Regions from separate parts of the Priestia sp. D3YE.R1 genome, predicted to be linked through region 1. Evidence: riboswitches for the same ligand, from Rfam matches in the RefSeq annotation. Region 1 holds a riboswitch; each other region holds the start of a gene.
The links. Region 1 has a riboswitch for cyclic di-AMP ahead of ACOZIR_RS04065 (APC family permease). Riboswitches for the same ligand answer to the same signal wherever they lie in the genome.
Positions count from the first base shown of each region.

Region 2: linked by a shared signal. The riboswitch ahead of ACOZIR_RS05015 (potassium channel family protein) and the one ahead of ACOZIR_RS04065 (APC family permease) in region 1 are both predicted to bind cyclic di-AMP.
Region 3: linked by a shared signal. The riboswitch ahead of ACOZIR_RS27665 (cation:dicarboxylate symporter family transporter) and the one ahead of ACOZIR_RS04065 (APC family permease) in region 1 are both predicted to bind cyclic di-AMP.

Region 1 covers NZ_JBLTHW010000001.1:785,702-796,516, forward strand. Annotated here, with positions in the region: gene spoVK (stage V sporulation protein K) at 1-573, shown strand, start outside; gene ACOZIR_RS04035 (trimeric intracellular cation channel family protein) at 605-1,216, opposite strand; gene hflX (GTPase HflX) at 1,494-2,756, shown strand; gene ACOZIR_RS04045 (aminotransferase class I/II-fold pyridoxal phosphate-dependent enzyme) at 2,771-4,033, shown strand; gene ACOZIR_RS04050 (MerR family transcriptional regulator) at 4,224-4,631, shown strand; gene glnA (type I glutamate--ammonia ligase) at 4,715-6,049, shown strand; gene ACOZIR_RS04060 (N-acetylmuramoyl-L-alanine amidase) at 6,777-7,883, shown strand; cyclic di-AMP (ydaO/yuaA leader) riboswitch at 8,075-8,217, shown strand; gene ACOZIR_RS04065 (APC family permease) at 8,380-10,206, shown strand; gene ACOZIR_RS04070 (cation diffusion facilitator family transporter) at 10,316-10,815, shown strand, end outside.
Region 2 covers NZ_JBLTHW010000001.1:994,264-1,005,078, forward strand. Annotated here, with positions in the region: gene ACOZIR_RS04985 (sensor histidine kinase) at 1-147, opposite strand, end outside; gene ACOZIR_RS04990 (response regulator transcription factor) at 144-815, opposite strand; gene ACOZIR_RS04995 (S1C family serine protease) at 1,038-2,321, shown strand; gene ACOZIR_RS05000 (peptidyl-prolyl cis-trans isomerase) at 2,318-3,220, shown strand; gene ACOZIR_RS05005 (Lrp/AsnC family transcriptional regulator) at 3,678-4,133, opposite strand; gene ACOZIR_RS05010 (carboxymuconolactone decarboxylase family protein) at 4,254-4,712, shown strand; cyclic di-AMP (ydaO/yuaA leader) riboswitch at 4,828-4,972, shown strand; gene ACOZIR_RS05015 (potassium channel family protein) at 5,097-5,756, shown strand; gene ACOZIR_RS05020 (TrkH family potassium uptake protein) at 5,760-7,079, shown strand; gene ACOZIR_RS05025 (YjcZ family sporulation protein) at 7,406-7,486, shown strand; gene ACOZIR_RS05030 (YjcZ family sporulation protein) at 7,677-7,763, opposite strand; gene ACOZIR_RS05035 (tetratricopeptide repeat protein) at 7,937-8,434, shown strand; gene ggt (gamma-glutamyltransferase) at 8,844-10,815, shown strand, end outside.
Region 3 covers NZ_JBLTHW010000014.1:14,274-24,521, forward strand. Annotated here, with positions in the region: gene ACOZIR_RS27655 (hypothetical protein) at 67-357, opposite strand; gene ACOZIR_RS27660 (undecaprenyl-diphosphate phosphatase) at 815-1,639, shown strand; cyclic di-AMP (ydaO/yuaA leader) riboswitch at 1,913-2,053, shown strand; gene ACOZIR_RS27665 (cation:dicarboxylate symporter family transporter) at 2,160-3,419, shown strand; gene ytvI (sporulation integral membrane protein YtvI) at 3,632-4,663, shown strand; gene ACOZIR_RS27675 (DedA family protein) at 4,823-5,428, shown strand; gene ACOZIR_RS27680 (EcsC family protein) at 5,453-6,238, shown strand; gene ACOZIR_RS27685 (hypothetical protein) at 6,381-6,515, shown strand; gene ACOZIR_RS27690 (APC family permease) at 6,645-7,958, opposite strand; gene ACOZIR_RS27695 (hypothetical protein) at 8,279-8,824, shown strand; gene ACOZIR_RS27700 (alpha-galactosidase) at 8,844-10,248, shown strand, end outside.

The DNA.
Region 1 (10,815 bases):
GGACATTTAATTGAAGCAGAGCGGGCAGATTTAGTTGGAGAATACATCGGTCATACCGCTCAGAAAACGAGAGATCTTGTAAAAAAAGCGCTTGGAGGTATTTTATTTATCGATGAGGCTTATTCTCTTGCAAGAGGAGGAGAAAAAGATTTTGGAAAAGAAGCGATTGATACATTGGTTAAACATATGGAAGATTCAAATGATAAGTTTGTATTGATTTTAGCTGGTTATCCAAGAGAAATGGAAAATTTCTTAAGTCTTAATCCAGGGCTGCGCTCTAGGTTTCCGTTTATTTTTGATTTTCCGGATTATGATGTCAATGAACTGATGGATATTGCCGGTCACATGATGAATGACAGGCAGTATCAGTTTAGTACAGAGGCCTATAAAAAGCTAAAAGATCATTTCATGGACGTGAAGTACAATCAGGCGCCTAGGGATTTTAGTAACGGTAGATATGTGCGAAACATTATCGAACGTTCCATACGCACTCAATCCATGAGGCTTTTAGAAGAAGAAAGCTTTGAGCGCAATGAGCTTTTAACTTTAACGTCAAGCGATATTCAGCTGTGAAAAAAAGCCTTTCGTCATGAAAGGCTTTTTTCTACATATTTGGTTGTCGAATAGTTTTAATCGGCAGGCGCCATTTGTAAATATATGAACACATCCGAAGACCTACAAGTAAGATAAATAACGTATAAAGTTCTACAGGCGTATTTGTAATATGCAGCCCTACGCTAAATCCTGCGATAATCGCCCATACGGCATAAATTTCATCTTTAAGAACAGTAGGCTTTCGGCGTGCTAATAAATCTCGGATAATCCCCCCGCCGCTTCCTGTTAAGACCGCAGCTACAATAACCGCGCTAAGCGGATGGTTCATATGAGTGGCATAAAGCGCTCCTTGAATCGCGAATGCTGCGAGGCCAATGGCGTCTGAAAAGTTTCCCCATCGCTTCCAATGTTTTAAGATATTGTTTGGAAATAAAAAAGTGGCAGTGATAGATAATAAAGCAATCTGAAAAAAGAGTCCTTGTTCCCAAAGGGCAGACACCGGTACACCGATAAGCAGGTTTCGAATGGCTCCTCCGCCAAAAGCCGTTACGATTCCCAGTATGTAAACGCCTAAAATATCATACTCCTCTTCCATGGCAATAAAAGCTCCGCTGATTGCAAAAGCAATCGTTCCAATAATGCTAAGTACGTCCCAAGTCATGATGCTATCTCCTTTATTCTGTTTTCACCAAGTAGCGACTATTATTTTAAAATCAGGCAGCCTGATTCAAATTTCGATAAGTAAACCAATTCAAATTGTATACAGAATTTCGTGATATTTCAATGTTTTTTTACTCATCATTTTATAGATTTTAAAAAGGGTGTTAAACTAGTAAAAGACAATGTATTCTGTCTCTTTTGCAAAGATGGAGAAATGGACATTTTTTTGATATGATATGAATGATTTGTCAATTTAATAGTAAGGGAAGGAAAAATCTTTGACAGCAGAAATGAATACTGAACTTGAACGCGTAATTTTAGTCGGATGTCAGCTTCATGATGATGACGAACGTTTTGAATATTCAATGGATGAGCTAGCATCTTTAACTGAGACTGCAAAAGGCGAAGTGCTGGTAAGGTTAACGCAAAAGCGCGATCGCATTCATCCAGCTACTTATATTGGAAAAGGGAAAGTAGAAGAACTTGTGGCTCTTGAAGAAGAGTTAGAGCCCGATTTAATTGTATTTAATGATGAATTGTCACCGAGTCAAATCCGCAATTTGTCAGCAGGGTTATCTGCGCGTGTTATTGACCGCACGCAGCTGATTTTGGATATCTTCGCACAGCGTGCTCAAACGCGAGAAGGAAAAATGCAGGTGGAACTGGCTCAATTAAATTATCTGCTGCCTAGGTTAGTAGGACAAGGTACCGCTTTGTCGCGTCTTGGAGGCGGAATTGGCACAAGAGGTCCTGGTGAAACGAAGCTTGAAAGTGACCGCAGACATATTCGCCGTAAAATTGATGAAATTAAGCGTCAGTTAAAGACGGTGGTAAGCCACCGCGAGCGTTATCGAGAAAGACGTAAGCGTAATCATGTCTATCAAATTGCAATTGTGGGCTATACGAACGCTGGTAAATCGACGATCTTTAACCGCTTAACAGAAGCTGGTATTTTTGAAGAAAATCAGCTGTTTGCAACTCTTGATCCAACGACAAGACAGTATACGCTTCCGTCAGGATTAACGGCTCTGTTAACGGATACGGTTGGATTTATTCAAGATCTTCCAACAACGTTAGTAGCCGCGTTCCGTTCAACGCTTGAAGAAGTAACCGAAGCTGATCTTGTTCTGCACGTGGTAGATTCATCTAATCCAGATTACAACAACCATGAAAAAACAGTGCATCGCTTACTAGAAGAGCTGAACGTAACGGACATTCCGATGCTGACAGTTTACAATAAAGAAGATATGCAGCATGAACTATTTGTCCCATCCGCTTCGACATCGTTATCAATGAGCGCTTTTAAAGCTGCTGATTTACTGAAGCTTGGGGAAAGAATTCAAGAAGAAATGAAAAAAGAAATGGCGTTTTTTCATGTGCTGCTGCCGGCTTATGAAGGAAAAATGCTCGCTGAACTCAAAACGGTCTCTATTCTTGAGTCGTTAAAATTCAATGAAGAAACTGAGAAGTATCAGTGCAAAGGGTATATTGCAAAAGAGCACCCCCTTTACAAAAAGCTACAAACGCTTGAAGAAAGTTGAGGAACAAAGAAATGATGTTTGATCAGTTAAAAAACGGGGCACGCATTCGGGAACTTGCTGCAAAAGTAGAAAAACAAATTAAGCCCGTACATGAGAAAATTGATGAGCGTATTGAAGCAAATCAATTTCGGGTGCTGCAAAGCTTTCAGCAAAATCGAGTGAGTGATTCACATTTTAATCCGACAACGGGATATGGGTATGACGATCTAGGCCGCGATACGTTGGAGAAAGTATACGCAGACGTTTTTGGGACAGAAGCTTGCCTGGTGCGTCCGCAAATTATTTCAGGTACGCACGCAATTGGCATTTCGCTGTTTGGTGTACTGCGTCCTGGAGATGAACTATTATATATAACTGGCAAGCCTTATGATACCCTTGAAGAAATCGTTGGTATACGAGGAAGCGGCGTAGGCTCTTTAAAAGAATATAATATTAGCTATAAATCAGTAGATTTAACAGCGCAAGGCCAAGTGGATTTTGAAGAAGTGAAAGCGTCTATTCATGAGCACACAAAGATGATAGGCATTCAGCGCTCAAAAGGTTACGGCATTCGTCCTTCTTTTACAGTCGCGCAAATAAAAGAAATGATTTCTTTTGTAAAGAGTATTAAGCCTGACGTTATAGTATTTGTCGATAACTGCTACGGTGAATTTGTAGAAACAATCGAGCCAACGCATGTAGGAGCAGATTTGATGGCAGGATCGCTCATTAAGAACCCTGGTGGAGGTCTTGCAAAAATCGGCGGTTACATTGCAGGACGAAAAGATCTAGTGGAAGCTTGTTCATACCGAATGACAACTCCTGGAATCGGTGCAGAAGCTGGAGCGACGCTGTATAGCTTGCAAGAAATGTATCAAGGTTTCTTTTTAGCTCCGCACGTAGTCGGCCAAGCCTTAAAAGGAGCAGTTTTCTCATCCGCTATGTTTGAAGAGCTAGGGATGCAAAGCGAGCCGAAGTGGGACAGTGAACGAACAGATTTAATCCAATCCGTTCAGTTCGATGACCGCGATAAAATGGTTGCTTTTTGTCAGGCAATTCAATTCGCTTCGCCAATTAATTCACACGTAACGGCGTATCCTGCTTATATGCCAGGCTATGAAGATGATGTGATTATGGCGGCAGGAACGTTTATACAAGGAGCAAGCCTCGAGCTGACGGCAGATGGACCTATCAGGCCTCCGTATATCGCTTACGTGCAGGGCGGGTTAACGTATGCTCACGTAAAAGTAGCAATATGCATGGCAGTAGATCAAATGCTAACGAAAGAACTTTTATAACATATAAGATAGAAAGACTATTTTCTCCCCGCTAAGAAAGAAAAGATAGGCTTATAAAAATAAACGAAGGGCTATTTATTTGTATAGAAGAAATGTTCAGAAAAATTTATGTTAGAATTACTAACATTCGGTTGACAGGTGAACTAACATAGCATACAATGTAAATAGTTAATCCAAAGGAGGAACTGAAATGAGTGACAACATTCGAAGAAATACGCCACTTTTCCCAATTGGAATTGTGATGCAGTTAACTGAGTTGTCGGCTCGCCAAATTCGCTACTATGAAGAACATGAATTAGTTGCACCAGTAAGAACAGAGGGAAATCGACGACTATTCTCATTTAACGATGTTGATAAGCTGCTTGAAATCCGTGATCTGATTGAACAAGGTGTAAACTTAGCAGGTGTAAAACAGCTGTTTCATCTTCAAAAGGAGCAAAAAGGGCATAAGCAAGAAGAAAAAGTTGTGGCAGCAACAGCAAAGCCAGAATTAACGGACGATGAATTACGAAAAATGCTTCGTGCAGAACTTATGCAAGCAGGCCGTTTTAATCGAGCAACTTTAAATCAAGGAGATATGTCCAGGTTCTTTCATTAATAAAGTTATCAATATTTATACCGTTCGTATGTGAGTGGTATAGATTATAAATATTATATAGAGATTTAGGGGAGGATCACACGATGGCAAAGTACACAAAAGAAGATATTTTCCGCAAAGTTCAAGAAGAGAATGTAAAGTATATTCGTCTTCAGTTCACTGACATTTTAGGAACAATTAAAAACGTTGAAATTCCAGTAAGTCAACTAGAAAAAGCGTTAGACAACAAAATGATGTTTGACGGTTCTTCTATTGAAGGGTTTGTACGTATTGAAGAATCAGATATGTACCTATTCCCGGACATTGATACATTTGTTATTTTCCCTTGGACATCTGAAAAAGGTAAAGTAGCACGTTTTATTTGTGACATCTACAATGCAGATAGAACTCCGTTTGATGGCGATCCACGTAATAACTTAAAACGTGTGTTAAAAGAGATGGAAGAGTTAGGATTTACTGATTTTAACCTTGGACCTGAGCCAGAGTTCTTCTTATTCAAATTAGACGAAAAAGGCGAACCTACATTAGAATTAAATGATAAAGGTGGCTACTTCGACTTAGCGCCAACTGACCTTGGTGAAAACTGCCGTCGTGACATCGTATTAGAGCTTGAAGAAATGGGCTTTGAAATTGAAGCATCTCACCATGAGGTAGCTCCTGGACAACACGAGATTGACTTCAAATATGCTGCTGCATTAAAAGCTTGTGATGATATCCAAACGTTCAAACTTGTTGTAAAAACAATTGCACGTAAACATGGCTTACATGCTACATTTATGCCAAAACCATTATTTGGTGTGAATGGTTCAGGTATGCACTGTAACGTTTCATTATTTAAAGATGGCCAAAACGCATTTTATGATGAAAACGGTAATCTAGAGCTAAGTGATACTGCTCGTCAATTTATCGCAGGTATCATCAAGCACGCACACAGCTTTACAGCAGTAACAAATCCTACTGTAAACTCTTACAAGCGTCTAGTGCCTGGATATGAGGCTCCTTGTTATGTTGCATGGTCTGCTCGCAACCGTAGCCCATTAATCCGTATCCCAGCTTCTCGCGGCGTAGGAACTCGTGTTGAGGTACGTAGCGTAGACCCAGCTGCTAACCCATATTTAGCAATGGCTGTTCTATTAAAAGCTGGTTTAGATGGAATCAAGAATAACCTTGAAGCTCCAAAACCTATCGATCGTAATATCTATGTAATGACAAAAGAAGAGCGTGTTGAAGAAGGTATCGTAGATTTACCTGCAACATTAGCTCAAGCTTTAGATAGCTTCCAATCAAACGAAGTTATGGTTTCTGCATTAGGTGAACACTTAGCAGAACACTTCGTTGAAGCGAAAGAAATTGAATGGGATATGTTCCGTACACAAGTTCATCCTTGGGAACGTGACCAATACATGAGCCAATATTAATTCCTAAAAATCCGAGAGATCGTTTATACGTTCTCTCGGACTTTTTTGTTTTTCAAAATGAATAACATTGCGCATATTAAATATCGAACTAAGCTGTTTATAAAATAAGTATGCTGCCTGTCGTACAATTTACGGGAGGCTTTTTATTGTCTTGTTATATATAGGAAAGAATTTGGTTATATGAATTAAAAAGGATAAGCTTTTTGTCTCATTGAATCTATATGTAAAAGTAGTGTATAACAGATAGAGAGATTGTTTATGTGTTCACTCTGCACTTCAGTATAACTTCAGAGAATTTTCAGCCAGTCGTAGTGTCATTAGAAAATACTGTTGGAGAGGAATGGAATGAAAATGCAAGAAGGAAATTTTTTCAAAGGTTTAGTAATAGGCATATTAATAAGCATTCCAATTTGGATTATTCTCATTGTTATAGGCGTTCTGCTTTTTAAATAAGCCTGTTCTCATAATAGAATAGACAAAACTTTCCTTTTAGTGTATACTTTAAATGAAAATGATAATTATTATCATTTAATCAACGAATCAACACTCTGCATATAGCTGTCACTCCTTGAGAGCTATCCCTATTTAATATTCTGTCTACAACGCAGAATAAACCGTTGCCTTTGAGTAGCGGTTCTTTTTTTTAGTAATTTTCTACTTAGTAGGCTAGTATACGTAGCACTTTTTTCCCTCGTGCATATGTTAACAATAAGGAGGGACAAGTAATATGAAAAAAATCTATCTTGATGCAGGACATGGTGGGGCAGATGCAGGAGCAGTTGGGGCGAACGGACTATATGAAAAAAACTTAGTGTTAAAAATTCAACAATATTTAATAAGCTATTTAAATAGCATGTACAGTGATTTTACGATTAAAACCTCTCGTACCACAGATGTTTTTTTATCGTTATCTCAGCGAGCTTCTCAAGCTAATTCGTGGGGCGCAGATGCATTTATGTCTATTCACGTAAATGCCGGTGGAGGAACAGGATACGAAGATTATGTTTATAGAAGCGCTAGCAATGCCAGTAAAACGTTTCAATCGATTGTGCACGGTCAAGTACAGCCAACGCTGCTGTCGTATAATCATCCGAATCGCGGACGAAAATCAGCCAATTATGCGGTGCTTCGCTTAACAAATATGCCTGCAGTACTCACTGAAATAGCTTTTATTGATAGGAGCGCCGATGCAGCACTTCTTCAAAATGAAGCTTTTTTAAAAAGTATGGGTGAATCGTATGCTAAAGGAATTGCCGTATATTTAAATTTACCTCGGCGTGCAGTTCCAAATCCATCACCACCTCCAACACCGACACCGACACCAAATCCATCACCTTCTGAACCAGGTACAAAAACGTATACGATCAAGCAAGGAGATACACTGTACAGTATTGCACAGAAGTACGGAATAACAGTACAAGTGCTGCAAGAAGCAAATAAAGGGCTTTCTGATCCTTTAACCCTACAGGTTGGAAAAACAATTGTTATTCCTTCAGGAACTTCACCAACACCAACACCAACACCAACACCAACACCAACACCAACACCAACACCAACACCAACACCAACACCAACACCAACACCACCTTCGGAACAATATCCACTTCCAAATGGAATTTTAAAACAAGGTGATTCTGGAGAAGCCGTGAAACAGCTTCAAAGAGCATTAAACGCGGTTAATTTTAAAGTAGGGTCTGTAGACGGAATATACGGAGTACAAACGAAAGATGCAGTCAGACGTTTTCAACTTGTGTATCTTCCTTATGATGTAGATGGCATTTATGGTCCTCAAACGAAAAGCAAGCTAGCAGCCGTTTTAAAAGCAAAAAGTTAAAGCGAGAAGGTCTTCTGTAAGCAGGCAGAAGGCCTTTTGTTTTCCTCTTAAAAGCGCCTTAAGCACTATTTTCTGGTTTACGTAAAATAATGCTTTACAAACCATTTGTACGGGAGTATATTATCTAAGAACAAAAGATAGTTATGAAAGAAACATGTTATCAATCATACTCTTTAACCGAAAATTATATTGACCTGTTATCGCTTAATTCGTCAGAAGTGGGGGACCCAAATTTGTGCATTGTCACTTGGGGTGAATCCTTTTTTTAAAAGGTAGGGCTACTCTCATAGCCCGAATCCGACAGCTAACCCCATAAGCGTTTTGGAGAGGAGGTTTAAGCTGTGTAAAAACGCTGAGAACCCTTAGTGTTTTTTTTGTGCGTTTTTTTAACATAAAAAGGTATTTTTTAGGGATAATATCACTTATTCGTGAACTTGTAACGGAGCTTAGCAATGAACAGTAAATAGTAGCTAAGCAATCATCGGAGGGAAATTACGTGAACTATTCAGTTCTCAAAAGATTATTGATTGGAAAGCCGCTCAAAACAAAAGAGTTAGGCGATCAAAAGCTTAGTAAGCTTAAAGCACTGGCTATTTTATCATCAGATGCCTTATCTTCAGTGGCTTATGGAACAGAACAAATTTTGATTGTACTTGCAACAGTCGGTGTCCTTGCGTATTGGTATTCAATTCCAATTGCAATTGGGGTATTGGTGCTGCTGACGGCTTTAATTCTTTCATATCGTCAAATTATTTATGCGTATCCGCAAGGCGGAGGAGCTTATATTGTTTCGAAAACCAATTTAGGAGAAAATCCTGGGCTTATCGCTGGGGGATCACTGTTAGTAGATTATATTTTAACAGTTGCCGTGAGTGTTTCAGCAGGAACCGATGCTTTAACTTCGGCTTTTCCAACGCTGCATCATTATAATGTAGTAATTGCGTGTTTGCTGGTGATTTTTATTACCATCTTAAATTTACGAGGTGTAACAGAATCCGCTTCTGTATTAGCTTATCCGGTTTATTTATTTGTTATTGCTCTTATTTTGTTAATAGCGGTGGGCTTCTTCAAAATAGTGACAGGTCAAGTTTCACCTGAGCTTCATACATCTCTCGGTACAGTGGTGCCAGGTATTAGTTTGTTTTTATTATTAAAAGCTTTTTCGTCAGGCTGTTCGGCATTGACTGGTGTAGAAGCTATTTCAAATGCAGTGCCTAACTTTAAAGATCCAGGTGCAAAAAATGCTGTTCATACATTAATGCTGATGGGCGGTATTTTAGCCGTTTTATTTTCCGGCATCACGTTTTTAGCTTACTGGCTTGGCATTTCTCCAAAAGCAGATGAAACGGTTGTATCACAAATTGCATCGAGTGTGTTTGGACGAAATGGATTTTATTATTTTATTCAAGGCACCACAGCTCTGATTTTAGTGCTAGCGGCGAATACAGGTTTTTCAGCTTTCCCTTTGCTTGCTGTAAACTTATCGTCTGATAAATACATGCCAAGAATGTTTCAAATTCGCGGCGATCGACTAGGCTATTCAAATGGAATTGTGACCCTTGGAATTGCTTCTATTGTCTTACTGGTAGCTTTTAAAGGAGCGACGGAGCAATTAATTCCTCTTTATGCAGTCGGGGTGTTTATTCCATTTACGCTTTCTCAAACAGGCATGATTGTCAAATGGCTTAGAGAAAAGCCGGCCGGATGGCAAGGAAAGCTAATTATTAACTTAATTGGTGCACTCATTACATTAACGGTGTTAATTATTTTGTTTACAACGAAGTTTTCACAAGTGTGGTCCGTTCTCGTTTTCTTACCGGTTATCGTTTATATTTTTCATCGCATTCATACGCATTATGAAGCGGTAGGAGAGCAGCTCCGCATTAAGCAGGGAGAAAAGATTGGAAAGCTTGAAGGAAGTGTGGTCATTGTTCCTGTAGCAGGAATGACAAAAGTAGTAGAAAATTCATTAAATTATGCGAGAACGATTGGCGATACCGTTATTGCAGTGCACGTGGCTTTTGATCGAGAAAGCGAAAAGAGAATGGAAGAGAAGTGGGAAAAGTGGCAGCCTGATATTCGTATTGTTACGTTTCATTCTCAATACCGCAGTCTTGTGCGGCCGCTGTTTCGATTCATTGATATGGCTGAGGAAAAAGCACGGGAAAATAATATGGCTATTACGGTCGTTATTCCGCAGTTCATCACGAAAAAAAGTTGGCAAAACATCCTTCACAATCAGTCCAGTCTGCTGTTAAAAGCACATTTGCTTTACCGTAAAAATGTAATTGTTACAACTGTACCGTATCGTTTTAAAAAATAATGAAACATGATTAAAAACCTCCAACTTCTATATTGGAGGTTTTTAATTTTTAATTTCACATACACTAACCATAATTGAATCTCATCAAAGGCACAAACGGAGGGATTGCATGAGTGAATTAATTAAGTTATTGCGAAAAGGAAATAAATCGGCCATGATGGCCGCTGTAGTTAATACCATTATATCCATTATTAAAGGAATTGCTTTTGCTTTAACGGGAAATGTAGCGATGTTTGCTGAAACGATGCACAGCTTAGGAGATGCAGCTAATCAGTTTTTTGTCTTTATAGGTTCGGCATTAAGTAAAAAAGCCCCGACCAAACGATTTCCAAACGGCTTCGGACGATTGGTTAATCTTGTTCTATTAGGAGCTGTTCTTGTAGTAGGAATTATGGCGTTTGAAACGATTAAAGAAGGATATCATCACATTCTCCATCCGAAGAAGTCTTCAGGCTTTATTTTAAATATTGCAGTACTTGGCATCTCGGTATTGCTTGAGATGTTTGTCCTATTTAAGGCAATGAAAGAAATTTTGCACGATGTTGGGATGGATACCGCAGAGGTCAATGTTTTTACACAAAGCTTTGTTCATTTAAGGAAAGCAAAGCC
Region 2 (10,815 bases), 210 kb from region 1:
CTGTTCATTTTCGATAGTGGTATAAATTTCATTCGTGAAGAACTGCCTGAGCGTCGTTGGGAATAAAATAGCGAGCAAAATTGAAATAAGCAGTAAAATACCGGAGATGACGAGCCAAATTTGAAATGCAAGAGACTTGTTTTTCATGCTTTCATCATCCGGTATCCGTATCCGTAAATTGTTTCAATTCGTGCTTGCGGCATTTTTTTACGTACGCGCCTTACTAAATCATCCACCACTCGGTCTGTGCCGAAATAATCTTCTCCCCAAATGAGATTCAGCAGCTGCTCCCGTGAAAAAGCCTGTCCAAGGTCTTTTGAGATAGTGACAAGAAAATCAAATTCTTTAGACGTCAAATCAATCGGTTTTCCATTTTCACTGACTGTACGCGTATGTAAATCGATTTCATAAGGAGTCAGCGTAATGGTATCGGTTTTCTTTTGATTGGAACCATATACGAGGTTTAGCAGTTTGTTTGCTCGAATAACTAGTTCACGCGGCAAAAAAGGTTTTGATAAATAGTCGTCGCTGCCCATTTCAAGTCCAAGAACTCGGTCAATATCGGCATCGCGTGCTGAAATGAAAATAACAGGCACCTGTGGCGTTTGCTGCTTGATTTCGCGAATAAGCTGATACCCGTCAATGTCAGGCAGCATAATATCTAAAATCCACAGATGCGGAGGAGCTGCAATCATTTCTTTTGCGTCCGTGCCGTTAAAAAATGAGCGAACGTCCCAGCCTTCTTTTTGAAGGTAAAGGGTTAAAACTTCGTTTAAATTTTGTTCATCCTCTACTAAATATAGTGTAAAGCTCAAATTTGACACCTTCCTCTGAATATATGAAAATTAAGGTAAATGAAGCACATTACGCCATCTATGGGCGTTTCTTTAAAGGTCTATGTACCCGCTATTATACTACGTGTTTGCTGTTATAAAGAAATTTTTCACAATTTCACATATTGTTTTGATACTTATCCCAAACTTTTATTTTATAGTATAGATAACATAAAATTTGCTACGTTAAAAGGAGTGTTTTTCATGGATCCACGTGATTATGAAAGAGAGGAAGAACGAAAAGAAGAATATGAAAATCGCCAGCAGCGCTATGATCAGTATCAGCCTTCATCGTCGTCACAGCCTCCAAAAAGACGCTTATTTCCAGTGATCGCATCTTCCATCGCCGGAGCAGTACTAGGGGGAGGAATTGTGCTATACGGCGCTCCGCAGCTAGGGTTAATGGATTCAGCGGATACGCAAACAGCGAATCAAACGAATCAAACAACGCAGACTCAGACCGCAACAACAACGAGCACAACGCCTCGAACAGTAAGCACAACCGTGAATCAGTCAGATCTTGTTTCAGTTGTAAATAAAGTATCAGCCGCTGTTGTAGGCGTGAACAATATCCAGCAGCAAACAAATCCATTTTCTGGAGATACTCAAACGCAAGAAGCAGGAACGGGTTCCGGTGTTATTTTCAAAAAAGAAAATGGAAAAGCATACGTTGTGACCAATAACCACGTTATTGACGGCGCAAGCGAAGTAGAAGTGTCACTTTCAAATGGGCAAAAAGAAAAAGCTAAAATTGTCGGAGCTGATGCGCTAACGGATTTAGCGGTGCTTGAAATGTCCGATAAAAATGTTGAACAAGTGGCGAAGTTCGGAAAATCATCAGATTTAGTGGCGGGTGAAACGGTTCTTGCAATCGGTAACCCTCTTGGTGAACAATTTTCTCGTACGGTCACACAAGGTATCGTGAGCGCAGCAAAACGCTCTGTCCCTATTTCAGAGAATTGGAACGTAGACGCAATTCAAACGGATGCGGCGATTAATCCAGGAAACAGCGGCGGTGCCTTGATCAATTCTTCCGGTGAAGTAGTTGGTATCAACAGTATGAAAATTTCAGAAGACAATGTAGAAGGCATTGGCTTTGCTCTTCCAAGTGATGAAGTGCAGCCGACGATTGAACAGCTGATGAAAAACGGAAAAATAACGCGTCCGTATATGGGGGTAGGTCTTCAAGATGTAGGTCAGCTTTCAGCTGCAACAAAACAAGATCAGCTAGGCCTAACAAGCGATACGTCTGAAGGAGTTGTCGTAACGACGGTTGAACCGTTCTCTTCTGCTTCTGATGCAGGTTTACAATCAAAAGACGTGATTGTTGCCATCGATGGAAATGAAGTCAAAACATCCAGTGATTTACGTCAATATCTATATACAAAACGCAAAGTAGGAGACACTGTAAAATTAGACGTGTACCGAAATGGAAAAAAACAAACCATTTCTCTGAAGCTTTCAGCACAGCAGGATAACAATGGATGAGTTCAACACCGTTAAAGCTGCTGCTAGCAGTATTAACAGCGTTCGGATTTTTGGCAGGATGCGGAGAGAAGCATTCAAACACGATGTTTCCTTCTGTAGAAATTAGTCAGCTATCTTCTGCCAAAGGAGTGGCAGCGTATGAGGGAGGCAAGGTGACAGGAGCAGAATTCAACCGTTTTTTAGCCGTTGAAGGGTTCTTAAATCCAGATGCCCCGCTAAATGATACAAGCTACCGCAAAGAGTTATTGCGGCAGCTTGTTATGCAAAAAATCTTAATTTCGCATCCAAAGACGAGTGATAAAGTACAAAAACAAGTCGAGGATATGTGGAAGCAAATTAAACGCTCATATGACCTGGATACAAGAAAACAAGGTTATGAAGTGTTAAATATTCGTTCTAGTGATGTAACCAGCCAGCTAACGAATCAATTTAAATTAGAAGAATATTTCCGTAAACAAATTACGTCTGATGAACTAACTGCTTACTATAAACGTATTGAAAACGATCTAACACGCGTATCTTTTACGCGGCTGGCTTTCCCGACTTTACATGATGCCGATGTCGTTGCGGCTGAACTGAAAAAGGTAACATCGGTTCAAGACGTTCAAAAAAAATATGCTGATGTTCAGACAATCAGCACAATAGAGAATGATGATAATCTAAAGCTTTCAAGTCTATCTCCCTCTTTTATAGATGTTTTAAAAAAACAGCACATCGGAGAGAGTAGTGAGCCTATTAAAATGGGTAAAGTCTATTATATTCTTATTTTAAAACAAAAAGATAAAAAAACGGAATCAGAAGTCAAAGAAGAAATGATGAAAGAACTTGTTTTGAATCATATCAACCGGTATATCCAGGATGAACTGCCAAGGTTTCACGTGACTTTCAACCTTAGGTAGTTCCCTTTTATATAGATTGATTGTTTTCAAAAAACAAGCAGGTAAAAGAGCTTTCTATTAATAGAGAGCTCTTTTACATTTTTAAGTAGACAGAAATGTCGGCACCTGATAAAATGAAGTTGTAAAACTTTCATTATTCGGAAAATTTATACCCTCCAGCTTTGGAGGGTTATTTTTTATGCTGTTGGACGAATAAAAGAGGCTGGGACAAAAGTAGTTTAGTAGAAAGAAAATCCGAACGATGAATCGTTCGGATTTTTTCGTTAGTATGGTGAACGTATGTTTCATCTATTTAGTTGCTTCTAGCTGTTGATTGGAGGGCAAGGTGAAGACTCCTGCGGGAAAAGCGGAAAGCGAAGCCTGGTACGGAAATCAACAGCGGTGTCAAAAGTGATTCATACGAGCATATTTATCCTATTGTTTGCTTTTAGAGTAGACTGCTTTCATTACGTTTCAATCACTTTTCATCTTTTAAATGACTCAATAATGCAGAAGACATCTCTACATGGGAAAGGGCGATGTGTGAAATCGTTTTGGCATAAGGTGTAATTTCATTAATAAATTGTTCGAGTACGTGCAGGTGAGGAAGCTGAAGCTTTGTAATAAAGCAGGCTTGCCCGGCGATGCGTTCACAGAATAAAGCATACGGATACTGAGAAATAAATCGTTTAAAACGCTCGTGCTCTCCGTTTTTCATGGTTACTTCAATAAAACAAGACACGGGCAACTGCAGCTTTTCATAATCAATATCGATTGTATATCCTTTTATAACACCAAAGCTCTCTAGCTGTCTTACTCGCTCTGCCACTGAAGGAGGAGACAGGTTAATTTGTTTTCCTAGCTCTCTTAAGGAAAGACGGCTGTTTTGCTGCAGCGCCTGCAAAATCGATAAATCAATTTCATCAATTTTCAATTGGAAACCTTCTTTCTTATTAACGTTTCATTTGATTAGTAACAGAAGATAATATGTTTTATATGTTATCTAAAATTTCTATTTTTCTTACTATAATAATTAAAAAGGAGTGAGTAAAAAATGGCAAGAGTTTTGTTAACAAACGAAGAGGGAACAAATTTTGAAAAAGCACTAAATTTAATTCCGCATGTAAAAAGGTTGTATGATGAGCTATACGACAAGCTTTGGAACAGCGATATAGTAAAAAGAGAGACAAAGGAAAAAATCAGGCTTTATCTAGCAGGTGTGAATGGCTGTGAGACGTGTATGAGCATGTCATATGTAGGTGATGAGACGCTTAATCAAAAAGTATTAAGAGAAGAAGAAATTGAAGAAAAAGATCGACTGCTGTTTCGATTTATTGATGTATACCGGGTGCGTCCAAGGGATTTGACGGATGCTGATATGAATCAATTAAAGAAATTTTACAGTGATACGCAGCTGTTAGAGCTTTTGGCTGTTATTAATTTGTTTGATCAATTTCATAAACTGATTGTCAGTTTAGATTTATATGATTTTTGCAGTTTGCAGCGCAAGTAATGTCTTCCTTAAAAATATCTTGACAGACAAAATCCACAGGAGTAAGATAGCTTTCGTGAAGTGAAACGTATCATGAATCGAATCAATTATTCTAAAAAATAGAACATAGACATTTGAATAAAAATCGCTTAATCCATTACGGAGCGGAGGACCCATTATTTACGCACATATTGTGCTCTGGGGTGAATCCTTAAAAAGGTAGGGTTACTCTTAAAACCCGAACCCGACAGCTAACTTCGCAAGCGTTTTGAGGGGGAAGAGTGTGAAAAAACACAGGAGCCTTCCTGTGTTTTTTTGCGCTTTTTTTAAGAAAAAGATGTAATTTTTTAGAAAAAGTATAAGCTAAGAGAACACACAGCAGTTGAAGAAAGGAATAAATACATTATGAAAAAACAGTTTGCTGTATTGGGATTAGGTCGTTTTGGAGGAAGTTTGGTTGAAGAGTTTGCTAATCTGGATGTGGATGTGCTCGCTATTGACCGCAATCAGGAGGTAGTAAAGAAATATAGCAACTCAGCTACATATGTTGTGCAGGCGAACGCAATTGATGAAGCTAGCTTAAAAGGGCTAGGTATCCGCAATGTTGATCATGCTCTTATTTCGTTTGGGGATGATATCGAAGCAAGCGTGCTGGCAACAATGCTTTTAAAAGATATGGGCGTTAAGCAAGTATGGGTAAAAGCGGTGAATATGTATCATCAAAAAGTGCTGGAGAAAATAGGAGCGGACAAAGTCATTCACCCTGAGCGCGACATTGCTAAGCGGATTGCTCATCACGTGGTGTCAGAAAAAATCATTGATTACATTGAACTGTCAAAGGATTATAGTATTGTCGAAATTGTCGCCTCTAAGAAACTTCATAATAAAACGCTGTTTGATTTAAATATCCGTGCCAAGTACGGCTGCAATATTATCGGCTTTCAGCGAAAAGACGGGGAAATGGTGATTTCGCCTACCGCGCATGAAATAATTGAACAAGGAGATATGCTTATTGTCATCGGACATAATCGCGATTTGAACCGTTTTGAAGAAGAAGGAGTTTAACTTATGAAAAAACAAATCATTAAACTCACCCCTCCGCAGCTGCTTGTCTCCATTTTTGGCGGAGGAATTATTATCGGTGCTCTTCTATTGATGATGCCTTTTTCTGCCACCGAGCCAATTCGGTGGGTAGACGCCCTTTTTACGTCTACTTCCGCTATGACAGTAACCGGTTTAGCCGTCGTAGATACAGGCACGCGTTTTACCGTCATCGGTCAAACGATTATTATGCTGTTAATTCAAATAGGCGGTCTTGGCATTATGTCATTTGCCGTGCTGATTTTTATGATGCTAGGTAAAAAAATTGGATTTAAAGAGCGTATGCTCGTTCAGCAGGCATTAAATCAGACGAGCGTCGGTGGAGTTGTGCTGCTAGTTAAAAGGTTATTCATCTTTTCATTTTTAATTGAGTTTGCTGCACTTATTTTTTTAGCGATACGCTGGGTTCCGGAATTCGGATGGTCTAAGGGGCTGTTCTTTAGCTTGTTTCATTCGATTTCGGCTTTTAATAACGCAGGGTTTGGACTACTGTCTGATAACTTAGTTCAGTATGTAGGAGATCCTATTATTAACATAACGATTTCTTTTTTGTTCATTATTGGTGGGTTAGGCTTTACCGTCCTTGCTGATATGTGGGTGAAAAAATCGTATAAAAAACTAACGCTGCATTCAAAAATTATGATTATCAGCACGTTCGCCATTAACGTGATTGCCATGCTTTTTATTTTTTTCTTAGAGTACGGCAATTCGCATACGCTCGGAAATTTATCATTAGGAGACAAAGTATGGGCTTCTTATTTTCAAGCGGTAACAACAAGAACCGCTGGCTTTAATACGATTGATTTAGCTCACCTGCATGACGCAACGGTCTTTTTAATGGTTTTGTTAATGTTCATTGGTGCAGGAAGTGCGTCAACAGGAGGCGGTATCAAACTCACGACGTTTGTGGTGATTGTCTTTTCTGTATGGGCATTTTTACGAAGCAGGGAAGATATTGTGCTGCTAAAGAGACGTCTTCTTCCTCTTCATGTGTTTAAGGCCCTAGCCATTACGATGATTTCAATTATATTTGTGTTTGGAGCCATCTTCCTGTTGAATATTTCGGAAAACCTGCCGTTTGTAAAAATTATGTTTGAAGTTGTTTCTGCGTTTGGAACAGTAGGTTTATCGATGGGAGCGACTCCTGAACTTTCGTACTTTGGACGCGTGATTATTATCTTTATCATGTTTTTAGGAAAAGTGGGTCCATTAACGCTTGCGTTTTCATTATCTAAGCAAAAGCGTGAAGCCGTTCGTTATCCAAACGAAGATATAATGCTAGGATAGAAAAATCGCCTTCGATGAGGCGATTTTTTTATATTATTTATACGTTCAAGACATATAAGAGGTTACGCACAAAACAGTTGCGATGAATAAAAAGAAGGCAAAGACAAGAACAATGGGCAATTTGGAATGTCGGCGCATTAAAGGTCCCCCTTTTTTATAGTAAAAAAATCTCTTACTATATATAACGAAAGAATCAAAAATATGATTCACTTTTTTGGCGAAATTTGAAGATTTTTCACGTTGAAAAAATCCGCACCCCTGTCCTAAACATTTTGCCAAGCTGTTGCATACACTAAAAGCAGATAACAGGAAGTGAGGGATGGTACGTGGGAAAACAAAATTTTGCGTTAATCGTTGTGTTATTTGTTTTACTTGTTATTGTAGGTGCGTCTTGCTTTCGCTTTTAAACGTTAACTTTATTTGCGCATAGCCCCCGTCAAAAAGGGCATACTAGGCGGAAGTAAAAACCAAAAATTTCTTCAATATTGCCGAACAATGAGTTCCTCTACTCATTCATCTAATCGGTATGTAGCCATGCGAAAGCATGGTTTTTTTTTGAAATAGGAGAGGACGAATGATGTTCATCCTCTCTAGAAATTAGTAGTAGCAAGAACACCCTACGATTACTAATAGAATAAATAAAACAACGATAAATGAAAAACCAAAACCGCCTTTTGCGCCCATATGTGTAACCTCCTTTAATAAAAGTCTCTATATCCTATGTACTAATTGGGTTAAGTGATTGAGAAATTTGCCTATTTTTTAAGGGTAACGTTTTTTGTGAAGAATGAAGAACACTTACTTTTTTCATTTGTGCAGAAATCCTTTATGATAAAGAGGAAAAGGAGGACAAACAGGTGGGAATACATGCACAATACGTCATGAATCAGCTAGAAGAGGGAAAGTGGAAAGAGATCAAACGCGAAATTCAACAAGAAATGAAGAAAAAACCTCAAGCGTCTGATTTGTACTGTTACTTAGCGGTTTGTTTAGCAAAGCAAATCGAAGAATCCATTATTTTTGAAAAAATGGTATTGAACTTAGAAATGGACAGAGCTCTTCATCAGGCATTAACATTAAATCCATCTTCAAGCTTGGCGCACTTCGTTCGAGGAATAAAATACCGGGAAACTCCGCTTATGTTTGGAGGTAATTACGAAAAATCGCTGTTTTACTTGCAGCAGGCAAAAGATCTTGGTTTTGAAGGGGTTATGCTGCCGCTCGAACTCGCCAAAACCTATATTCAATTAAAAGAAATGGAAAAAGCGAAAGAACAAATCGCTTATGCCCGGAAAATCAATCCTACTCACGCGGATATTAAAAAAGTCGAAAACATGCTGCAAACAGGACGGTGAATCAAAAGTCCTGTTTTATTTTTGGTTTTCAGAAAACATATGCTGATTTTCATAAAGAATTGCTTTTTATATAACAATAAGAATATTTATAGAAATTTTAAGAAGTGCATGTAAGTCCAACGACTTCTTAACTGCTAGATTTTCTACATTATTAGAGCGTTCAGTCTACATAATTCCAAAAATAGTAAGAAACTATCAGCCTATGGATAAATTGTTAGAAAATATAGATAATTGTAAATGAATAGAGAGAAAAGTTAAACATGCGATTAACTAAAAAAGCAAAGGTATGATTTACTTTGCTTTTTATTTATACACATATGTAAAAAATATCATAATAAACCAATTTATTCTTTGGGGAATCCATCGTCTCAGGCGATGTGAAATAATGTATTTGAAGGAGGAGACCCAGATGAAGGTTATGAAGATGTTGGCTATTGCGTTATTTAGTCTATGTTTAGTTGTCACACCAGCTGCTGCTGAAGTTCCGGGTGTCGACCATTCAATGAAACGGGGTGCTACACAAGGAATTGTAGCGGCATCTCACCCGCTGGCTGCTGAAGCGGGGAGGAAAGTTTTAGCTGAAGGCGGAAACGCTGTAGATGCGGCAGCTGCCATTCAATTATCTCTAAACGTTGTGGAACCGATGATGTCAGGTATAGGCGGCGGCGGCTTTATGATGATTTATGAAAAAAAGAAAGATAAAATTACGATGTTAGACAGCCGTGAAATGGCACCAGCTGATGTCACGCCTAAGCTGTTTTTAGATTCAAAAGGAAAAGTCATCCCTTTCAGTAAGCGTCACATAACAGGAAAAGCAGTTGGAGTTCCTGGTACGCTAAAAGGAGTAGAAACAGCCCTTAAAGATTATGGAACAATGGACTTATCAGATGTTATTAAACCAGCTATTACTCAAGCAGAACAAGGAATCAAAGTAAATTGGTCGATGGCTCAGTACATTGATGAAAATGCGGACAAGCTTGAAAGATACCAAACGGCCGGTAATGTATTCGTGCCGAATGGCAAGCCGTTAAAAGAAGGAGATAAGCTTGTTCAGCCGGATCTTGCTAAAACATTAAAGCTTATTCAAAAAGAAGGATCAGACGCTCTTTATAAAGGAGAAATTGGAAAAGCGCTTGTTAAAGAAGTTCAAAAACGCGATGGAAGCATGACCATGGATGATTTGAAAAATTACGTTGTAAAAGAACGTGAGCCGGTCAAAACAACTTACCGAGGCTACGATGTGGTTAGTGCGGCTCCTCCTAGCTCCGGCGGATTAACCGTGCAGCAGATTTTAAAGCTAATGGAAGGTTATGATGTAGAAAAAATGGGTTCCAATACGCCTCAGTATTTGCAGCATTTAACGGAAGCGATGCACTTAGCTTTCGCGGACCGCGCGGCGTATATGGCAGATGAAGACTTTTACGAAGTGCCGAAAAAAGGACTGTTAGATGAAGATTATATTAAAGAACGTCGTAAATTAATTAATCCAAACAAAGCAACGCCTAATGTCAAAGAAGGAGACCCTTGGAAATATGAAGGAAAAGAAAATCCAAATAAAGCAACAGTAAAGGAAGAAAATCCAATCGGCCAAACGACTCATTTCTCTGTTGTAGACAAATGGGGAAATATGGTTTCTTACACGACTACCATTGAACAAGTTTTTGGTTCAGGAATTATGGTTCCTGACTACGGATTTATGCTCAACAATGAAATGACGGATTTTGATGCCACTCCGGGAGGCGTGAACCAGGTTGAGCCTAAAAAACGTCCTCGAAGCAGCATGTCTCCAACGATGCTGTTAAAAGACGGAAAGCCGTTCATGGCAATTGGCTCACCGGGAGGCCCAACCATTATTGCGTCTGTAGCAGAAACGATTATGAATGTTATTGACCATAAGATGCCGATTCAAAAAGCGATTTTAACACCTCGTATTTATTCAAGCGGCTATCCAACCGTAAGATGGGAGCCTGGTTTTAGCCAAGATACAATTCTTGAAATGATGGCTAAAGGACATGCGTTTGAAGAAAAGCCTGAGCATATTGGAAACGTTCAAGCGGTTATCTATGACTATGAAACGGGGAAAATGTACGGAGGCGCTGATAATACGCGCCAAGGCACGGTATTAGGAGTAGACGCAATTAAATATGTATCCAAACAGCCAAAACCAATTAAAGAAGAGAAAAAAGGAGAGTTTACGGTTGAAGTCAACCGTGCCGTTTATCCATTTACTGATAAGCAAGTGAAGCTGATTGATGGAAAGCCTTACGTTCAATCGGATCGCCTGCTGTTAGGCTTAGGCGTCATTGATTCGAGTGATTTAAAGCTGTATAAGCCAAATCACCACTCCTATTTATCGGTTATCAAAGTAGCCAAATCACTTG
Region 3 (10,248 bases), on a different contig from region 1:
GATTTACGGCTTAAGTTTACCATCATTCGGTAAAAAATCAACCCTTAAATAAAAAAAGCTAGACAATTAGCGTTGTCTAGCAGCATCGATTGCAATCACAATAGCTGTAATAATATGCATGATAAATCCTAAAAATGGAACCCAAGCAACCAGTGAGGTAACAATCCCTAGTATGTTTCCATAAGCAGATAACCCTCGTCTATTAGCTAAAATGAGCGTGATAGCATGAAGAATAAATCCAATAAAAAGAGGAGTATAGCTAAAGCCCATAACAATCCCCGCACCGATTAAAGGAATTCCCAGCAAGGCTTCGTACCCAGCAGTGACCCATTTCATTGTACGTACATTTCCATTCATAGTAAAAAGCCTCCTAAAAAAGATACTACTATATACGAGAAAAGAGAGAAAAAAGTTTCAAATTACTTAGGGGATATGTCGTATAAGTCAGCACTAGTTGATTAAAATGATAGATGACAGCAAAGGGGATGGAAAAAACATAATGATTTAGTCATTTTTTCACACCAAAGAAAAATAGTCTAGATGATTCATTTTTAGCTAAGGTACCGGAATTTATACCGAACATAGTGACTGCTTTTTAAAACAAATAAAAGCTGATATCTTGTTTTTTGGGTATAGGATGTAAGCTTTTTATTACAAATTATTAAAGATTCTTATCTTTTTGCAAATACACATTGTATTTCATAGTTTTAACAATTATGATAAAAAAGCAAGTGTCAAAATAGGAAAATAGTTGAGCATGTAAAACGAAGCGATAAGCTTATTAATTTGAAAGAAAGGCAAGGTACATAGCTTTATGTGGGAAATTATTGTAGCAATCATTTTAGGGATTGTAGAAGGTTTAACAGAGTTTGCTCCTGTTTCGTCAACTGGGCATATGATTATTGTGGATGACCTGTGGTTAAATTCAAAAGAATTATTTTCATCTCCAGTAGCTAATACATTTAAAATTGTTATTCAGCTAGGGTCGATCTTAGCAGTAGTTGTTATTTTTAAAGATCGTTTTATTAATTTATTAGGATTGGGAAAAAAACCAGCTGCTCCAATTGGACCGACAAATCGCTTGAATTTAATGCAGGTAATTGTTGGTCTGTTACCCGCAGGAGTGTTAGGACTTTTGTTTGATGATTACATTGATGAACATTTGTTTTCTTTAAATACGGTGCTAATTGGCTTAGTGGTCGGAGCTGTATTAATGATTCTAGCAGATTTGTTTGGACCTAAACGTCCGCGTGTAGAGACGGTGGACCAAATGTCTTATGGACAAGCACTGGGTATAGGACTGTTTCAATGTATTGCTCTTTGGCCAGGGTTTTCTCGTTCAGGCTCAACAATTTCAGGAGGGGTTCTTCTTGGAATGAGCCATAAGGCAGCCGCAGATTTTACATTTATTATGGCAGTGCCAATCATGGCAGGAGCAAGTGGACTTTCATTGGTTAAAAACTGGCAGTATTTCACATCAGATGCACTACCGTTTTTTATTGCTGGTTTTATCAGCGCCTTTATTTTTGCGCTTATATCTATTCGCTTTTTCCTGAAATTAATTAATCGTATCAAATTAGTACCATTTGCACTATATCGAATTGTTTTAGCAGCTATTCTATATTTTGTATTTTTATAAAATAAACACGCGTGTTCTTTAGTCCCTTAAGCTTCTAATTAAGACTCAAAGAGCAAGAAAAAGCTATTGCAACATTGCAATAGCTTTTTTGCATAAATATATATTATCGCCTTTTGTAAGCGTTTTATAAACATGGGTATTGACAAAACGTGTCGAAAAATAGTAAATTAATATTTGTGCAGTATAAAGTTAAGTAAAAGTAAGACTTCTGTTTAGTTTTATTGACTGTAAAAAACGTATGACAACGTATAGATCGTTTTAATTTTATAAAAACTGAATAATAAGCTTAATCGTATAGAGCGGGGGAATCATTATCGGCAGTAAAGCTGCCTTGGGGTGAATCCTTACAAAAAGGTAGGAAACTCTCAATTCCGAATCCGACAGTTAACCCCGTTTGCTTCATTGAGAGAAAGAGCCCAAAATAGCGTAAGTAAAAGGCTGTTCTTTCTTAAGAATAGTCTTTTTTTGTTTTTTCAGAAAAGTATATACAAATGTCATACATCTTTGGGGAGGTACATCTATGAAAAAAATTCGTTTTGGTTTGGCTACGCAGATTTTTACCGGTTTAATCCTCGGTGTTCTTGTAGGGGTAATTTGGTTTAACGATCCGCGTGTAGTAACATACCTACAGCCGCTAGGAGACCTATTTTTAAGATTAATTAAGATGATTGTTATTCCAATTGTTATCTCAAGCTTAGTCGTTGGAGTTGCAGGAGCAGGGAGCGGTAAACAGGTCGGAAAGCTTGGCGTTAAAACCATTCTCTATTTTGAAATTATTACAACTTTTGCAATTGTAATCGGTGTATTGATTGCTAATATTTTTCATCCTGGGCAAGGTGTAGACATTCATTCAGCACAGAAGAGTGATATTTCACAATACGTTGAAACATCCGAACAGCAAGAAGGAAAGTCAGTGGCTGAAACGTTCTTACACATTGTTCCGACAAACTTCTTCCAGTCAATTGTTGAAGGAGACATGCTAGCAATTATCTTCTTTACAGTGTTATTTGCACTTGGAGTAGCGGCAATTGGGGAAAGAGGAAAGCCAGTTGTACAATTCTTCGACGGCGTTTCTCACGCAATGTTTCACGTGGTAAACCTTGTAATGAAAGTGGCTCCAATTGGTGTATTTGCTTTAATTGGTGTAACAGTTTCAAAATTCGGCTTAGAGTCACTCCTTTCATTAGGAAAGCTTGTTATCTTAGTTTACTTAGCGTTAATTTTCTTCCTACTTGTTGTATTAGGAGGAATCGCGAAATGGGCAGGGATTAACATTTTCCACTTATTCCGCTATATGAAAGATGAACTGTTGTTAGCATACAGTACATCTAGTTCTGAGACAGTTCTTCCACGTATTATGGAAAAGCTTGAAAAGATGGGCTGTCCAAAAGCTATCGTATCGTTCGTTGTACCAATTGGTTATACGTTTAACCTAGATGGTTCTGTTCTTTATCAAGCTATTGCAGCGTTATTCTTAGCGCAAGTGTATGGTATTGATTTAACGATCGTTCAGCAGCTGACGCTCATTCTAGTATTGATGGTTACATCTAAAGGAATGGCTGCAGTGCCAGGAACATCATTTGTTGTATTACTAGCTACTCTTGGAACAATCGGCGTTCCGGCAGAAGGATTAGCCTTCATTGCGGGAGTAGACAGAATCATGGATATGGCACGTACGGTTGTTAACTTAGTAGGAAACACACTAGCAGCAATCGTAATGTCTAAATCTGAAGGTAAATTTGACCCTAAAAAAGGTACAGAGATCATGAGGGCCGGCTAATTTATAAACTTAAAAGCTACTTATTCTATTCAAAAAATTAGAATAAGTAGCTTTTTTCATAATAATTCCTTTATTATTATGGGAATTGACCCTATAATATGTAACATCAGGTATAAAAATATCCAAATTTTATTTTTACATAAAGCAGTCACTGGTTCCTTTCTTTATCAGTAAATGTAGAGATAGCTTAGCTAGTAGGGGGATAGTAGAGTATGTGGAAAAAGCGAATATGGGTCATCGCCTCGGTAGTAATCGTATGTTTGTTAATCCCTTACAGTTTACCGATTGTGTTTGCTTTATTAACAGCATTAGCACTTGAGGGTATTGTTCAAAAATTGCATCAATCTTTTAAAATGAAGAGAGTCTATGCAGTGCTTATGACCTTCATTTTATATGTTGTTTCGCTCATACTTATTGGATTTTTTATTGTTCGGACAATCGTTACGCAAGTGGTTGCTCTTTCAAAAATAGCACCTTCATTTGTAAAAGAAATCTATGAAACCGCAATTTATCCAACTATTATTAAGTGGAAGTACTATTCAAACGCTCTTCCTACAGAAGTGATTTCTTCTATCGAGCGCACACTTGAAAAAACCGTGAATTCATTAGATTCTCTACTAAAAAGTACTGTAGAAATCATCATTAGCTTTGCCGCTACTGTTCCTGGGTTTCTATTAGAGTTTCTTATTTATTTAGTAGCGCTTGTATTTATCAGCCTTGAGCTGCCTGCTATTAAAAATAAAATTAAGTCATTCTTAACAGAAGAAACGAAATATAAGCTACAAGTTGTCATCACTCAGCTTATCCAAGCGGGGGTTGGTTTTATCAAGGCACAAATTATCTTAAGTGTCATGACTTTTATAATGGCTTATGTAGGGCTTTGGCTACTAGATGTTCCGTATACCGCGCTTCTTAGTTTATTAATTGTAATTGTCGATATCTTACCAATCCTTGGGACAGGCTCTGTACTCGTCCCGTGGGGGATTTTTGCTCTTACTCAAGGACATGATTCACTTGCAATCGGCTTATTTATTCTATTTGGAGTCATTACGGTAGTAAGACGTGTAGTAGAACCAAAAGTATTTTCTACAAATATGGGTATTTCACCTTTGGCTGCACTAGTTAGTTTGTACATTGGATTTAAACTTTTAGGTTTTGTCGGATTATTTTTAGGACCGGCTTTAGTTATTTTATACGATGCTCTTCGCAAAGTAGGTATTATTCAAATTAACTTTAAACTATAAAAGCGCTGGATAAAACTAGCGCTTTTTTTATTGAAACTTTTGTAGTACGTCATACGTAAAGAGGGAAAGGAAAAAACTATGTCGCGTTGGTTTTTATCTATCAATCGGCTGAATTATAGTTTTGCAGTCTTAGATTTAATGACATGAGGAGGAGAATTTTTGTTAGAGTCGGTTTTACTTTCTTTAATTGAAGCGCTAAAACAGCTCTCTTATTTTGGCGTAATTTTAGCATTAACGTTTGAGTTTGTCCCGGCAGAGCTAGTTTTACCTTTAGTAGGGTATGGGGTGTATCAAGGTGATATGAACTTGTATCTGGCTATCCTTGCAGGTACAGTAGGCGGTGTTTGTGGACCGTTGACTCTTTATGCACTGGGACGTTACGGTGGACGACCGCTGGTTTTAAAATATGGAAAATACTTTTTGGTGAAAGAAAAAGAAATTGACGCTGCCGATCGCTTTTTTAATAAGTACGGCAGCGGGGTCGCTTTTTTTGGACGGTTTATTCCAGGAGTGCGCACAGCTATCTCTTTTCCGTGCGGGATGGCAAAAATGAATGTCTGGCTGTTTTCTATTTACACATTTGTTGCGATGCTTCCAGTAACGGCTATTTACGTATATTTAGGATATAAGTTAGGACCTAAGTGGAAAGAGGTGGGGCCGATTGTGTCTCAATATATGCAGCCTATTGGAATCGGACTGGTTGTTTTAATTGCATTGTTTTTTATCATTAAATATGTGCGGAATAAACAAGTAGGACAGAGCTGATAAATCGAGGAAAAGAGTGAGGATATGTCAGAGCATGAACATTTGAGAATAGAATTACGAAAAATTGAAAAGTGGGAGAAAGAACAAAAAGGACTTTTTTTCTGGGAGCGGCTGGCTCGCTTGCCTTTTTCAGCTTTAGATAAAGTAACCCCAAAGTTCATTCATCAAAAAATAGAAAAATTATTAGATGAAATTGCTAAGTATGTTGATAATGGAGGTCAGTATTTAGCTAATACATCTGCCACGCTAGAGAAAGCATCAGCCCAGTTACAAGAAAATAATCAGCTTTCAATAGAGGATATTCAGCATTTATCTCTGCAGGAAATGGATGAATTGGCGGAGTATTTTATTGAAGTCCGAAAAAAGAATGCACAGCTGCAAGGAGCTACAACAGGAGTAGGTGGAATTTTTACACTGGCGATTGATATTCCTTTTGTATTGGGACTTACACTTAAGACACTGCAAGAAGTGGCTGTTTCTTATGGTTACGATCCCACTGAGCAAGAGGAACGCATTTTTATGGTCAAATGCATGCAGTTTTCATCCTCTGATATTGTAGGCAAGCGTGCGATTTTAGAAGAATTAGCAAGCGGCAATCGAACGCAGAGCTTGCAGCAGCTCCAAGGTTGGAGAGAAGTGTTTCTAACTTATAGAGACAACTTGGGATGGAAAAAGCTATTTCAAATGATTCCTATAGCAGGAATGGTATTTGGGGCGTATATTAACAAACAAGCGATTACTGACATAGGAGAAGTTGGAATGATGCTTTACCGTAAAAGACGCATTTTGGAAAAGGTCTCACAATCTTAAAAATAAAAAGAGACTGGTGCGAAAGTATTTTAGTTGAAGAAAGATCCGAACGAGTTTGATTCTTGGTTGAGAATCAAACTCGTTCGGATTTTTTCATTGGTATAGTAAATGCAGCTTTCAAGTGTTTAGTTGCTTCTAGCTGTTGATTGGAGGGCAAGGCGAAGACTCCTGCGGAAAAAGCGGAACAGATGAGACCCCGCAGGAGCGAAAGCGACGAGGAGGCTCAACGGCCGCCCGCGGAAAGCGAAGCCTTGCACGGAAATCAACAGCGGTGTAACGAGTGATTCATACTAGATCGTTTACCCTTTTGTTCGTGTTTAGATGGGATTGATTTGCTTATGTCTCAATTACTTTTTTTCGACATTATTTCCGGGAAAATATGTCGAGGTGTGCTAAGTCTATTTCCTTAATCAAAATGAAAAGTAGGAATGGTAATGGTATTTTTTCGTCTAGCAATCAGCAAATAAATAATACCGATTATACTCCAAACAATACCGATAAATAAGGATGTTTTTTCTAAGTTAAGCCACATAAAAAACAAAAATAAACTGCCGAGTAGAGGCATAAGTACATATGAAATATATCCACTGAAGGAACGCTTGTTTTGATGAATAAAATAATGGATAAAAACTGCTATGTTCACTGAGCTGAACGCAATTAAAGCGCCAAAATTAATTAAAGAGGTAGCTTTTTCAAGAGACAGACCTAGTGAAATTAAAGAGAGACCACCAATAATTACTACGTTCCAAATAGGCGTCTTTGTTTTAGGGTGAATATAGCCAAAAATTCCTCGCGGCAGATAACCATCTTTCCCAATTGCGTAGAGAAGTCTTGATGCACTCATATGTGAGACAAGTCCAGAAGCAATAGTTGAAGTCAAGGCCGCTGCTACAAAAATAGATTGAAAAAGCTGGCCGCCAATTTTATAAGCGATTTCAGCCGATGCACCTTCTAAATCATGAAACAAAGAGGCTGAAGGGAAAAGAAGCTGAGCAAAGTAAGAAACTGTAATAAATAACGCGCCTCCTGTACATGCAATAATGAGAATCCCTTTGGGAATGGTTTTCTCAGGCTTAATTGTTTCTTCCGCCATGGTGGTTACGGCATCAAAGCCTAAAAAAGAAAAGCATAAAATGGCCGCCCCGTTTAATAACAGAGATACAGAGGCCGCTTCACTTATAAACGGTTTAAATGATAACTCTTCGCCTTGAGTTGTAGCACTTAAAATAATAAAGATGATAGCGACTAAAATTTGAAAAGCAACTAATAGCGTACCAAAAGAAACGGTTAAATGAACGCTAAAAATATTCATTATGGTCATGATGACAACAAAGCTGATAATCCATACGGCCTTTGGAACACCTGGAAACAGAGAGCTTAGGTAAATATTTGTCAAAAGTGCATTAATCATCGGTAGAAATAGATAATCAAGAAGAGCCGTCCATCCTACCAAAAAACCAATGCTTGGATTCATTACTTGCTGTGCGTATGTATAAGAAGAACCAGCTCCGGGAAAAGCTTTTACCATTTTTCCATAACTAATGGCTGTGAATAAAATAGCAATCAACGTGAATGCATAAGCACCTGAAACATGTCCATCTGTGGATTCAGTTACAATGCCAAATGTATCGAAAACGGCCATGGGTGCCATGTAGCCTAATCCTATCATGACGATATGCCATAATTTTAGTTGTTTAAGAAGAGAAGGTCCATGATTCATATTTGTCATCCTTTCTTTGTATAATCATTCTGCAGTATTTATTATTATACTATATTGTTAGATTTGTCATCTTTTTTTGAAAAAGAAGAGAAAATTGCGCGCTAAGAGATAAAGAGCGTTTAGTTAATTGCTAGATAAAGCAAAAAAATGCTTTTTTTCACTTTGATTTTTACCATTGAGTCTAGAAAGTATTTTACATAAAATGAAAGAAAGTAAAAAAGCTTCGATTAGAGTGATCTACTTGTAATAAATACGAAAACAAACTTTTGAATGCGGTTACATTTTCGTGGGTGTATAAACTTATAATGATGATAAAGGAGATGAAAGAAGTGATTGCTACACCCTATATAAACTTGGAGATAAACAAGGGACCAGGTGTGCATGTTGTATTGGATGAAACAAAAAAAGATGGTGTTTATTTTATTAAATTAACGGTCAAGTCGATTAAAAAAAGAATTCTTCCAAAAATGGCGTTAAAATGGAGCGTTCCGTTGTTAGATATTCAACTATATAAATCTATACAAACTAGTCAGGGGGATGTGAGTACCTCTTCTGTTCATTGTTTTATGAATAAGAATGGCTCTAACCGCTACACTATTGCATGTTCAGACATACTTCACCCTATTCGGTGTGCCCCCAATTGGAAGGAAATGTGTCTAGATGTGGAGATGACCCTATTTAATGAAAGCACTTGGTCTCTTCATAGCTACGAAACTGAACTGCGAGTAGATACAAGAATGATTGAAACAGAAGAGTTATTCCAAGATTTAGCCAAATGGTATGAGAGCAAAGAGATTAATGTAGCAGCTACTTTTGAGCATGCAACGGCAATAGATGAAAAAGGAAATGTCTCGTTAGATATTTGATGGTGAGGAGAGAGATAGAGTGGGAATATTATTTAATGAACGTACCAAGGAGTTTCACCTGCAGGGCCGCGATGTAAGTTATATCTTTTCAGTGTTGAGAAACGGGCAGCTTGGTCACTTATACTATGGAAAAAAGCTTAAGCACCGTCCGTCTTTTCAGCATTTTTTACGTGTAGAAACAAGAGGAGCTAGCGCTTCGGTATATGAAGGAGAACTAGCATTTTCTCTTGAAACAATCAAACAAGAGTATTCTTCTTATGGGACAACAGACTTCAGAGAGCCAGCCTATCAACTTCTTCAGCAAAACGGAAGCCGAATCACAAATTTTGAATACGATAACCATAAAATTTACAAAGGCAAGAAGCCATTAAACGGCTTACCTGCTACATACGTAGAAGAAGAGGGTGAAGCCACGAGTGTAGAAGTTGAAATGATTGATAAATTGCTCAATGCATCACTTATTTTAACGTACACCGTTTACGAAGACCGAAATATTATTACGCGTCACGCACGATTTGAACATAGAGGAGAAGAACCAGTCGATATTTTGCGTATCATGAGCGGCAGCATTGATTTGCCTACATCAAATTATGAAATGGTTCAGCTTTCCGGTGCTTGGATTCGAGAGAGACACGTGAAAACAAGAATGCTTCAGCCGGGTATTCAAAGTATTTCTAGTGCGAGAGGTACAAGCAGCAGTCAGCAAAACCCATTTTTAATTTTAAAGAATCCAGCTGCAACTGAACACATTGGAGAAGCGTATGGTTTTAGTCTCGTATACAGCGGAAACTTTCTTGGACAAGTGGAAGTAGATCACTATAATGTATCAAGAGTAACGATGGGCATTCATCCTTTTGATTTTCAGTGGCGACTAGAAAGTGGACAAACTTTTCAATCACCAGAACTAGTACTGGCTTATTCAAATAATGGGCTAAACGGCCTTAGCCAAGAGTATCATGAGCTTTATCGCAAGCGTCTCGCTAGAGGAAAATGGCGGGATTTAGAGCGACCAGTTTTAATTAATAACTGGGAAGCGACGTATTTTGATTTTAACGAAGAGAAAATTGTACATATTGCCAAAGAAGCACAAAAGCTGGGCGTTGAACTTTTTGTATTGGATGACGGCTGGTTTGGTAAACGTAATGATGATACAACTTCTCTTGGAGACTGGTTTGTAGATGAAAATAAGCTTCCGGGCGGTATGAAATCACTTGCTCAAAAAGTAACGGAATTAGGTATGGACTTTGGATTATGGTTTGAACCTGAAATGATTTCAAAGCAAAGCAATTTGTATGAAAAGCATCCAGACTGGCTAATTCATGTGCCAGATCGTCATCAGTCTCATGGAAGAAATCAATATGTGCTTGATTTTTCACGAGAAGAAGTAGTGAATTATATTTATGAACGAATGGAAGCTATTTTAA